One region of the Clostridium sp. MB05 genome, then DNA from elsewhere that is predicted to be linked to it. Evidence: a T-box and tRNA genes for the amino acid it is inferred to sense, from the RefSeq annotation. Region 1 holds a T-box; the other holds one or more tRNA genes.
What was found. The T-box of region 1 lies ahead of serS (serine--tRNA ligase). A T-box ahead of a tRNA ligase gene usually reads a tRNA of that ligase, here a tRNA-Ser.
Positions count from the first base shown of each region.

Region 2: it encodes a tRNA-Ser, which carries the amino acid that the T-box ahead of serS (serine--tRNA ligase) is inferred to sense. The anticodon was not compared.

Region 1 covers NZ_CP174370.1:384,401-390,212, reverse strand. The annotation lists gene ACH36K_RS01960 (LacI family DNA-binding transcriptional regulator) at 1-185, opposite strand, end outside; tRNA gene ACH36K_RS01955 (tRNA-Ser) at 286-376, opposite strand; tRNA gene ACH36K_RS01950 (tRNA-Ser) at 400-490, opposite strand; tRNA gene ACH36K_RS01945 (tRNA-Ser) at 649-739, opposite strand; gene serS (serine--tRNA ligase) at 1,036-2,313, opposite strand; T-box leader at 2,380-2,579, opposite strand; gene ACH36K_RS01935 (DUF1667 domain-containing protein) at 2,670-2,924, opposite strand; gene ACH36K_RS01930 (NAD(P)/FAD-dependent oxidoreductase) at 2,917-4,329, opposite strand; gene ACH36K_RS01925 (transcription repressor NadR) at 4,352-4,858, opposite strand; gene ACH36K_RS01920 (HDIG domain-containing metalloprotein) at 4,874-5,377, opposite strand; tRNA gene ACH36K_RS01915 (tRNA-Ala) at 5,494-5,569, opposite strand; rRNA gene rrf (5S ribosomal RNA) at 5,581-5,697, opposite strand; rRNA gene ACH36K_RS01905 (23S ribosomal RNA) at 5,753-5,812, opposite strand, start outside.
Region 2 covers NZ_CP174370.1:2,463,907-2,469,718, reverse strand. The annotation lists gene ACH36K_RS11475 (hypothetical protein) at 313-729, shown strand; gene ACH36K_RS11470 (hypothetical protein) at 810-1,070, shown strand; gene ACH36K_RS11465 (DUF1904 domain-containing protein) at 1,279-1,605, shown strand; gene ACH36K_RS11460 (hypothetical protein) at 1,671-2,588, shown strand; tRNA gene ACH36K_RS11455 (tRNA-Ser) at 2,794-2,863, shown strand; gene ACH36K_RS11450 (hypothetical protein) at 2,894-3,655, shown strand; gene ACH36K_RS11445 (hypothetical protein) at 3,917-5,266, shown strand; gene ACH36K_RS11440 (hypothetical protein) at 5,360-5,812, shown strand, end outside.

The DNA.
Region 1 (5,812 bases):
ATTCTAGTTCTATTATTAGCAAGGCCCCTTGCAATTATATTAGGAGTATAATTTAATTTTTTTATTGCTTCATTTACTTTTTCTTTTGTTTTATCACTTATTTTATCACTGTTCGATAATACCCTTGAAACTGTTGATGTTGCAACATTTGCTTCCTTAGCTACATCTTTAATTGTAACTTTCATCTTATTTTCCCCCTAAGAATTACTTAATAAGATTATAGTATATTTTAAATATAAAATAAATCTAAAATAAAAAAGCATCCAACTACTGTTAGATGCTTTCTGGCGGAGAAACCGGGATTTGAACCCGGGCGCCAGTTACCCGACCTACGCCCTTAGCAGGGGCGCCTCTTCAGCCACTTGAGTATTTCTCCACGTGCCTTCTATTGAAGTTTTATGGCGGAGAGAGTGGGATTTGAACCCACGGTACCCGCAAAGGTACGCCGGTTTTCAAGACCGGTGCCTTAAGCCAGCTCGACCATCTCTCCATATTCCGTCTTGCGACAAATATTATTATATCAAGTACTATATTTATTGTCAATTATTTTTTTAATTTTTTATTACATAATAAATATTAAAATAATACTTAACTATAATGAGCTAATACTTTAATTAAAAAGCATCTAAGAAAACTTAGATGCCTTTATGGCGGAGAGAGTGGGATTTGAACCCACGGTACCCGCAAAGGTACGCCGGTTTTCAAGACCGGTGCCTTAAGCCAGCTCGACCATCTCTCCATACTTCGTCTCGCGACAAATATTATTATAGCAATGACTTTCTTTATTGTCAATTATAAATTTACATATTTTTAAATTAAATAATAAATCTAATAAAAACAAATTTCTACCTCTTCATCCCCCGCTGAAATTACTGCTTATTAATCTAATAGTAAAATTTAAATAACATATATACTTAGAAAAATCAAACATATTACTTTCTTTTGCAATATATTCCATTACGACTTAATTTTATCTTTCAAATAAATAAGTAAAGACTAAATCTAATAGCATAGATTTAGTCCTTAAAATTAAAACTACTTAATTACCTTCATATTTCCCATGTATGGTTGAAGTGCAGTTGGAATATTTACTGAACCATCTTCATTTAAGTTGTTTTCTAAAAATGCTATTAACATTCTTGGTGGCGCAACAACTGTATTGTTTAATGTATGAGCAAAGTATTTTTTATCCTTAGCATTTACACGAATTTTTAAACGACGAGCTTGTGCATCTCCTAGGTTTGAACAGCTTCCTACTTCAAAATATTTCTTTTGTCTTGGTGACCAAGCTTCAACGTCTACTGATTTAACTTTAAGATCTGCTAAATCTCCAGAACAGCATTCTAAAGTTCTAACTGGTATATCTAAAGAACGGAATAAATCTACAGTATTTACCCATAACTTTTCATACCAATCCATACTTTCTTCTGGTTTACATACAACTATCATCTCTTGTTTTTCAAATTGATGAATTCTATATACTCCTCTTTCTTCTATTCCATGAGCTCCTTTTTCTTTTCTAAAACAAGGAGAATAACTTGTTAAAGTTTGTGGTAATGAATCTTCAGGTAATATAGTATCGATGTACTTCCCTATCATAGAGTGTTCACTTGTTCCAATTAGATATAAATCTTCACCCTCAATTTTATACATCATAGCATCCATTTCAGCAAAGCTCATAACACCCGTTACAACTTCGCTACGAATCATGTATGGCGGAATACAATAAGTAAATCCACGATCTATCATAAAATCTCTAGCATATGAAATTATTGCTGAATGAAGTCTTGCAACATTGCCCATTAAATAATAGAATCCATTTCCAGCTACTTTTCTAGCACTATCTAAATCTAATCCACTTAACTTTTCCATTATATCTGTATGATATGGAACTTCAAAATCTGGAACCTTTGGATCTCCGAAACGTTCAACCTCTACATTTTCGCTATCATCTTTACCGATTGGAACGCTTGGGTCAATTATATTTGGTAGAGTCATCATTATTGTCTTAACTCTTTCATCTAACTCAACTTCCTCAACTTCTAACTCAGATAAACGCTCTGAATTTTCAGTTACCTTCATTTTCATTTCTTCTGCTTCTTCTCTTTTTCCTTGAGCCATTAAAGACCCAATTTGTTTTGAGAATTTATTTCTATCAGCTCTTAAAGCCTCAGCTTGTTGTTTAGCTTCCCTAAGCTTTTTATCTAATTCTATTACCTCATCTACTAGTGGAAGTTTGCTATCTTGAAACTTATTTTTTATATTTTCCTTAACTATCTCTGGATTCTCTCTTACAAATTTTAAATCTAACATTATGTATGCCTCCTAATAATTTATATCTATTAATTTTTTTCAATAAAAAAAGAACCTTTCCCCTAAACAAGGGACGAAAGATTCCGCGTTGCCACCCTAATTAATAGCAAAAAATGCTATTCTCTTTAATAAATTTAACGGTTTAAGCCGTACTGCTCATCGCAGTCCCTCCAAGGTGGATTCATAACATTTTACTATCGATTCACACCAAACATCGACTCTCTTAAAACAAATATTGTTATTACTAGCCTCTTCAACAGTTTTATTATATTTATTCTTAATATATTATAAAATATTATGTATGTCAATATTTTACTAAGATGATTTTTATATATTATTTGTTTTTTGTACTATAATTATTCATCTAATATATCTTTTGTACATATTACGTCAATCCCAGTATTTAATATATTTTTGCAAATTATACTTCCTTCTTTAATTGGAGTACTAACATATATTCTAGCTAAAACTTTAGATAGCTCTATCCATAATGATTTATCTACTTCTTTATTAGTTCTAACTGGTACAACCTTATATTTTTCATTGCCCTTAATTCTAACTATTGATGTAAATATATCTTTATTATCAACTTTAGATTCTGAATTAAACATCCTTAAACTCCTTTATTCGGCTTGATATAATTTTAGAATTCTTAGAATCCTCAACTATATCTGTAACTTTTTTATCAAGCTCTCTAGCTAATATATTTACTATTTTTTCATAGCAGTAGGAACCATGACAACTTCCAAATCCAGATCCTGTTCTCCTCTTAACTCCCTCTACAGTTCTAGCTCCCAAAGGTCTTCTTATACAATCTACTATTTCACCTTCAGATATATTGTTACATACACATATAATCTTCCCATATCTTTTATCTACAGCTATTATTTCATTAGCTTCTTTTTTTCCAAGTTCTCTAAATTTATAAATTTCTCTTCTTTTATCAATAAAGTTTTTCTTTAATGTACAATTTAAATTATTAGCTATAGTATCACAAAGCATTTTTGCTATTGCTGGTGCTATAGTAATTTTCCCATAATGAGTGCCTGTTACTCTTATATATCCTTTATCTATCTCACTATCATCTATTACCATAGAATCTTTATTGTAACTTTCTCTAAATAAATTATTTATATTATTTTTATCTAAGTCTATTAATAAGCTATTTGCATACATTAAATTATCTTCTAAGCTAGTTTTTTCTGTACTTTTTATTCCTATTAACGATCCTGTAGTTGTTGTTGGAGTACTTAGTACAAAAGTATTTTTATCAAAAGTTTCTATTACTATTTTATTTAATTTATTTTTATAATTATCATCGACTAATAAATAACTCATATTTTTAAAGCAAGATTCATTATTATCTATTTCTTTATCTTCAACTTTTCCATTTTCTCTTATATAGATTTCATGAGGAATTGTATTTATAACAACCTTGCATGTAAATTTATTTTTATTGGTAGTTACTTTAAATCCTCTAGCTAAACTTTGTATATTTAAAACTTCTTCTTCTAGCCTAAAATTAACTCCATTATCTGAAGCCACTTCAGCATATGCAATAGCTAGATCATAAGGTGCTACTATTCCTATATTTTCAGAATATAATCCTTTTTTTATATTAGGATTTATATTGGGTTCTATATCATATACATCTTTATCATCTATTAAATAAACGCCGTCTATCCCTCTTTTTTTTGCTCTATCATACATCTCTTGTAATTTCTTAACACCATTTTCATCATTTACAACTCTTAAGGCTCCAATTTTCCTAAAAGGAACTTTAAACTTTTTACAAGTATCCATCATTATTGAATTTCCTATATATTCAAGTCCAGCCATTACATCATCAGATGTCTCTGATCCGTCATATACTATAGATGTATTTACAAATGAAATATCATCTGCTATATCATAATCTCTTTCTATTAATGCTATATTAAAATTATATTTTGATAACTCATATGCAACTGAACACCCTATTATTCCTCCACCTAATATAAGAATATCATAGTCCATAAATATTAAATCCTCCTAAACTCTATAATAAAAATCCTTTTTTCGATAATTCCATCTTTATTGCTTCAATGTTCTCTTCATTATCTGCAGCTATAGTATGAAGATGAACCCCATTAGTCAAATTTGAAAGAGGTTTAATATTTTTTCTTTTAAATTCACTTTCAAATTTATTTAAATCATTTAAGTTTTTTATCATTAAATTTCCTTTTATTTCACCATAGATAGGATGATCTATTATAACATCTTCTATTATACCACCATATTTAACTACGATTTTTAATTCTTCTATAGTTTCGCTACTTCCATGATTAACTGCAATAATAGCTTTTACTTTATTAATATCTTTATTATAAATATATCCATCTGGAGTGGCTATTATATTTTTACCAGCAGCTCTTAATATAGCTATATCTTTTACTATTATTTGCCTTGTAACTCCAAATAAATCAGCTAATTCTGTTCCTTTAATTGCTCTATTCTTTTCAATTATCAACTTTATAATTTTTTCTCTTCTTTCAATAGCTCTCATAAATACACCTCTGTACTAATTTTTATCATCACAAGTACTTATTATATTAAGTATTCTATTATTATTTACTTTATTTTTATTATGATGATATCTTACCACTTGTAAAAATTCTTTATCATAATTAAAATCTTTAAGCATATCTAATCCTATTTTAGGATGATTATAATATATATCTATTTGTTTTACTTTATTGTACTTTTTAATTTTACCTTTAGTTGTCTTATCTAATAACACAATTACAGATTTTTCTATTAAACTTAAATGTTTTTTACTCTTTCCTACATCATGCAATAACGCTGCCTTAGCTAGTTTATTTATATCAACATCTATATTAAAATCTTCTTTCATTTTTATTGAATCTTTACATACTCTTATACAGTGATGCTTATCATTATGTTTTAACTTATTAAATATTTTAATTTCATCTTCACTTAAAAACTTATTTATATAATCATGATCTATATCCTTAAATAATGAAGTAAATCCCCATATAAATTGTTTTATTCTATATAAAGCCATTCTAATCACCTATATTTATTATATCTATATATATATAGATAATAACACTATATATTTTCATTATCAATTATATATATTTTTATAAACAAAAAAAGCTACGAAACCAATCGTAGCTTTGGTGGAGGTAAAGGGATTCGAACCCTTGACCCCTTGCGTGCAAGGCAAGTGCTCTCCCAACTGAGCTATACCCCCATAAAAAAATAACCTGGCGACGTTCTACTCTCCCACACAGTTTCCCATGCAGTACCATCGACGCTGTAGAGCTTAACTTTCCTGTTCGGAATGGAAAGGAGTGTTTCCTCTACGCCATCATCACCAGATATCAGAGTGTTCTCTGAAAATTGCACATGAATTATTGCCAAAATCTTTTAATTATTGGTCAAGCCCTCGACCTATTAGTATCAGTCAGCTAAATATGTTACCACACTTACACCT
Region 2 (5,812 bases), 1.9 Mb from region 1:
ACAGAGTATTGATTAATTATAATTAAAATTTAAAATACCTAGGTTTAAATAAATGGGAATTAATTGCATATTAATTCCTATTTTGCTTATTTAAAGCATTAAAATATGATAAAATATAAATAAATGTAACAAAATGTAATTAAGGAGACTCAACTCCTTTTGTCGTTGAGTAAGTTAGAAGTGTTAAATCAACCACTTAGGTAAGTTTGAAAGACTAAATTAAAGATTTAGATTCTCACTTAATAGCAATTTATTATAAATAGACATATAAGTTAATTTTAATAATTAAATTTATTAAAAGGTGGTGAATTTATGAAGGTAAAAAATATAAATAATGAAATGACTAATGAAATTAATATAAAAGAAAAAGAAATTCAGATAACGTCAGAATTAGATCAAAATATTATGCTAAATGATTTTGATGGAATTACATATAATTTACCTAGTTCAAATTCTGTAGATACAAGAATATTTGGCAGGTTATTAGAAGATAGCAGAGTTGTGGCAAGCTATAAGATGTATTGGTTACTAGGTATTCTTGAAGAAGTAAATTTAGGTAATGTTGAAATAACCTTTAGAAGAGTAATTGCAAGAATGATAACAGGGGCTTGGTATCCAACATTACAATATAGACTTTATTTTGGACAATTTGATAACTTAACAAAATCAATAGACTATATAGCAAGTGTTTATAAAAAGCCTACTAATATAAAAAGCCTACTAATATAAAAAGTCCAGAATTATTAGAGTTTATTTATAACAGTGAGGATAAAATTCTAAATAAGCAAATAAAAGAATTAACTTACCATGTGCCTTATAAGCTTTTAACACCTTTGTGGAACTTAGTACCTACCTTTAAAAATATAAACAGTAAAAAAAGCGATAAGCTTTTAAGATATGAAAATTACATAAATGATTTTTGTAATATGCAATATGAAGCCTTTTCTTTTATATGTGATAATAATAGAAAGAAAGATCTTGAACAATACGTAGACATGTTAAGGTTAGAAAATCCAATAGATTTTTATAAACATAAAGGTAAAGAGGGATTTTCAGAAAAATTAATATGAAGCATAGCTCCAATATATCAAATAGCCGTAAATCAAGGCTTTAGTGTTATTGATAAATTATAAATATCTAAGATTATAAAAAATAATACTCATATTATATTAATCATAAAGTTATTATACCAATGAATGCTTAAGATGATCTTATTTTATAAATATTTTCATTGTGATATTATATTATTAGTATTTATAGTGATGGGAGTGGTCAAAAATGCCAATGTTAAAATTTAAAGGTATAGAAACAGAAAATGTTTGTTCAATAAGTAAAAAATTAATAGACGAATTACAAGAATTAATTCAATGTCCAAGAGATTATTTTAGCTTGGCAGTTGATAAATCTGTATATATAAAAGATGGAGAAATTGTTAAAGGTGAGCCAGTAGTTGAAGTTTCATGGTTTGATAGAGGACAAGAAGTACAGGATAAAGCTGCAAAAATAATTACTAAATATGTTCATTTATTAGAATACATAAATGTGGATGTTATATTCTTTACATTAGATGAAAGTAAGTATTATGAAAATGGAGAGCATTTTTAATTAAAAAGTAAAGATAGCTATAAAAATATCTAAAGAAAATAATATGCTGTAGGAGTATTAAGAAAATGTATCTATATAAAATTAATGAACAAGAATTAAAAGAAGTTAAAGAAAAAGGATTTAATAAAGAAGTAGAATTACATAAACTATGTGAGAATAATTTAGAAAATATATTTGGATTGAAATTTATACAAAGAGAATTTTCTGTAAATGAATTTAGGCTTGATACATTAGCTTTTGATGAGATTACAAAATCTTTTGTAATTATTGAATATAAGAATACAACCAATTTTAGTGTAGTTGATCAAGGATATGCATATCTTGCTACTATGTTAAATAATAAAGCAGACTTTATTTTAGAATATAATGAGAAAATGAATGATGTTCTAAAAAGAGATGAAGTGGATTGGTCTCAATCAAGAGTTATCTTTATATCACCTAGTTTTACTCAATATCAAAAACAATCATTAAACTTTAAGGATTTGCCATTTGAGTTATGGGAAGCTAGAAAATTTGATGATGATATAATATATTTTAATCCAATTAAAGTTTCCCAAGGAGTTGCTTCAATAAAGACAATAGCGACTTCAAGCGAAGAGGTTAATACGGTAAATAGAGAAGTAAAGATTACAACAGAAGAGGATCATTTAGAAAGAGGAAATGAAGATATTGTTGAAATCTATGAAATATTTAAAGATTATATAATGAGTTTAGATAGCTCAATAATAATAAAAAGTAGAGGTGGATTTATAGGATTTGATTTACATAATAAAAATCTTGTAGGCATCCTAATTAATAAGACCTCTGCAAAGGTTTGGATTAATTCCAAATGGGGAGGTTTGAATGACTATAAAAATATTTTTAGAGATGTGTCTAAGATAGGACATTGGGGAAATGGTGATTATGAAATTACTATTAATGATAAGAAAGAATTGGAATATATATGTTTTATTATAAGAGAGGCTTATAATAAAAGATTTTAGATAAAGAAATTATTTTATGGATTTTAAAGTACAAACTTTTTTATTACGATTGGGGGAAAAGTATCACAAGTAACGGAGCGCTGTTTGATAAATTAATAGTCTTTATAGGAATAGATTTAAAAGTATGACTAAGTATATAATACTCATTCATGGAAAGAAGAAGTTTATATATTATAATATAAATGATATAATTGTGTTATACTATGGGGCGATGGTGTAATGGTAAAAACACACTGTAGAACAGAATAATAGTTAGGTTCGATTCCTAACCGCCAAAGGCTATAATTTTAAATAGATTGTAGTTTTTGGCGATTAGGAAACCTAAAGAGGTAGATATGTATCATAATCATTGTGACAATTTGAGGTACCTAAAAAAAGGCATAGATGTATTGAAGTCAGATTTAAATCAAAGTATATCTCAAGAAGATGAAATTAAAATAAATATATATAACAAACTTTTATCAGCTGTAGTTACGAGCTGGGCTGAAGTTAGGATTCTGAAACTTGTGAATGAACCAAATGGATTTACTGAACTTGAAAAAAGTTTTATTGAAAATAGAAAGTTAAGTTTAGAGCAAAAATGGAAAAAGTCATTAAGAATAGCAATATGTAAAGCATACAATATTAATTATCTAACACCTAATAATAAATTAATTAAAGATAATATTATTGAATCAAACCTTAGTGAGGATATGAAAATTAAATTTAAAGAGCTTAAAGATATAATAGATAAAGATTTAGTTCCATCAATAAACATAAGAAATAAAATAGCGCATGGTCAATGGAAATATCCAATATCTAATGACTTCAAAAATGTCAATATTGAATTAGAAAATGAATTTTATAATGAAAATATAATTATATTTTCATATAGAATTAATGTATTTGAAAAATTATCTCAAATTATTCATGATTTATGTGTATCAAAGCCAACATTTGAACGAGATTTTGATAGGTTATTTGCAAATATAAGATCTGAAAGAGGTCGTGATCATACAAAAGCATATGAAAAGCATTGTAGACAAAAAATTGAGAAATATAAGAAAAGAAAATCGATTAATAATTGAGAAAAATAATATTTATAGATTAAAGTAGTTAACCGTATCATTTACTTATGATACGGTTTTTATAAATACTGAAATAATAGTATATATTATATTGAGATAACTATAGCAGTATCCTGTTTATGAAATGGTGGCAAATTAGCTAAATACGATATAGTAACTATAGCAATTTAATTAAAGAAGAAATGGAGTAAAGTTGTTTTATAGAATTGGATGTATATGTTAAAATGAATATATAACATATTGTATTATTTTGGAGGAAAAATGATTACGTTGGATGATGTAAAAAAAGAGATTGCAAATTCATTAGCTCAAGAAAAAGCATATGGATTACCAGGTTTGTGTAAAAAATATGGTTTAGATGACGGTGATGAGAATGAAGCATTTGCAAGCAAAAGAGCTTATGTAACTAAGAGATTAGTAGGAAAAGATAAGAATTTTATTTTAGATTTAGGTAAAAAAGTTATGAGTGAATATCCTACATCTGAATTAGCTAGAGTTTTAGATAAGTTTTTTCCAAGTGGTGGATTTGCAATAAGTAGCATAACGAGAAATAAGCTATTAGTTAGAATAAATGAATTTGGAAAGCTTGAGGGAAAATTAGATATAGTTGATTTTCTAATTAGAGTGTTTGATATTAGAAATATACCTTCTAAAGAAGATTTTTTCGAGACCTTTGAATATGATGTGATTAGGCATATGAGGAATAATGACGATTGGGATTATCTACATTTATTAAAAGAAGAATTGGATTTAATCTATAAATCAGATAATGAATTTATATATTTTTTAGAGCAAATTGTACATCCATTCATTAGAGAGAAATCAAAGCAAATAGAGTATGTGAATATGATAAATCATTATATTGAAAAGGATGGATATAAATTGCTAAGTGATGATATTATATCTGATGAAGTGATTTATAAAGTAAAAGCCATAGAAAATAATGGTGTAAATGGACAAGTTAAAAATCTTATTTTTGCATCAGATGGACCTAAACCAGAAATTATAATATTAGATTCTTTAAATAATGATATAAGTATAGTAAAGAATGAGGAGCATTGTTTAGTTTATTGTAATAAGATAGGTAAAGAAGGATTAACCTGGGGAGAATTGGTTGAGTGGTGGAAAAATCTTAATACTATTAAAGAAGAAGGTATAGATATTGAGCAAAGATTATATAAAAGATTAGAGAAAACTTTAGAGGATGGTCCTGAAAAGAGATTTTTCTATTTATATTACAAAACATATAAAAAAAAGTTTGAAAAGAAATTACCGGTTTTAATTCCACAGGTATATTTACATTATGACCCGCTTACAATTAAACAATTAGGTGGTACTAAGAGATTAACTCATCAGAGGATGGATTTTTTAATGTTATTTTCTGATAGAGATAGGGTAGTTATAGAGATTGATGGAAAGCAGCATTATTCAAATGGGGATTCATCATCACCTAGGAAATACTCAGAAATGGTAGCAGCAGATAGAGAATTAACACTTAGTGGATATAAAGTTTTTAGATTTGGTGGGTATGAGTTTATTAAACAAAATAGTGATGATTTAGTAATAAAATTTTTTGATAAATTATTATCATATTATGGATTTGATATATAGCGTCAGAAGTTACTTACGCTATATTATTGTATCTTAGTAACATAAAGTTATTATTGTTAGACATTAGTTTTATTTTAATTAGGGGGATATGAGATGGCAAAGATAAAAATGGAATGGAGTCTAGGAGAAATAGACGAGAAAATTAAACCTATACATGTAGAAAATATGGAGAAAGATGTATATGAAAGCAAATACAAAGGGACTTTAACCTGTATTCATGGTTGTGATGCTAGAATTAAATTTACAGAGAGAAAAAATAAGATTACGTTTTATAGTACATGGAATGGCGAAGGGGCCAAGCATAACGAGTATTGTGAGTTTCATGTAAAATATAAGGGAAAAGCAGGAAGAAAAAAATTAGTAGCAGAAGAGAAAAATAGAGAAATATCAGATGAGCAGATTGAAAGAGCTATAGATAGGAAAATAAAAAATCTTAAGCAGACATATAATGGTGAGAATGGCGGGGAGAAAAATCAAGGAACATATTTGATAGAAAATTTGGGAGAAAAAAATGTTGCTATTTCAGTAGATAGTAATGAAATTAGT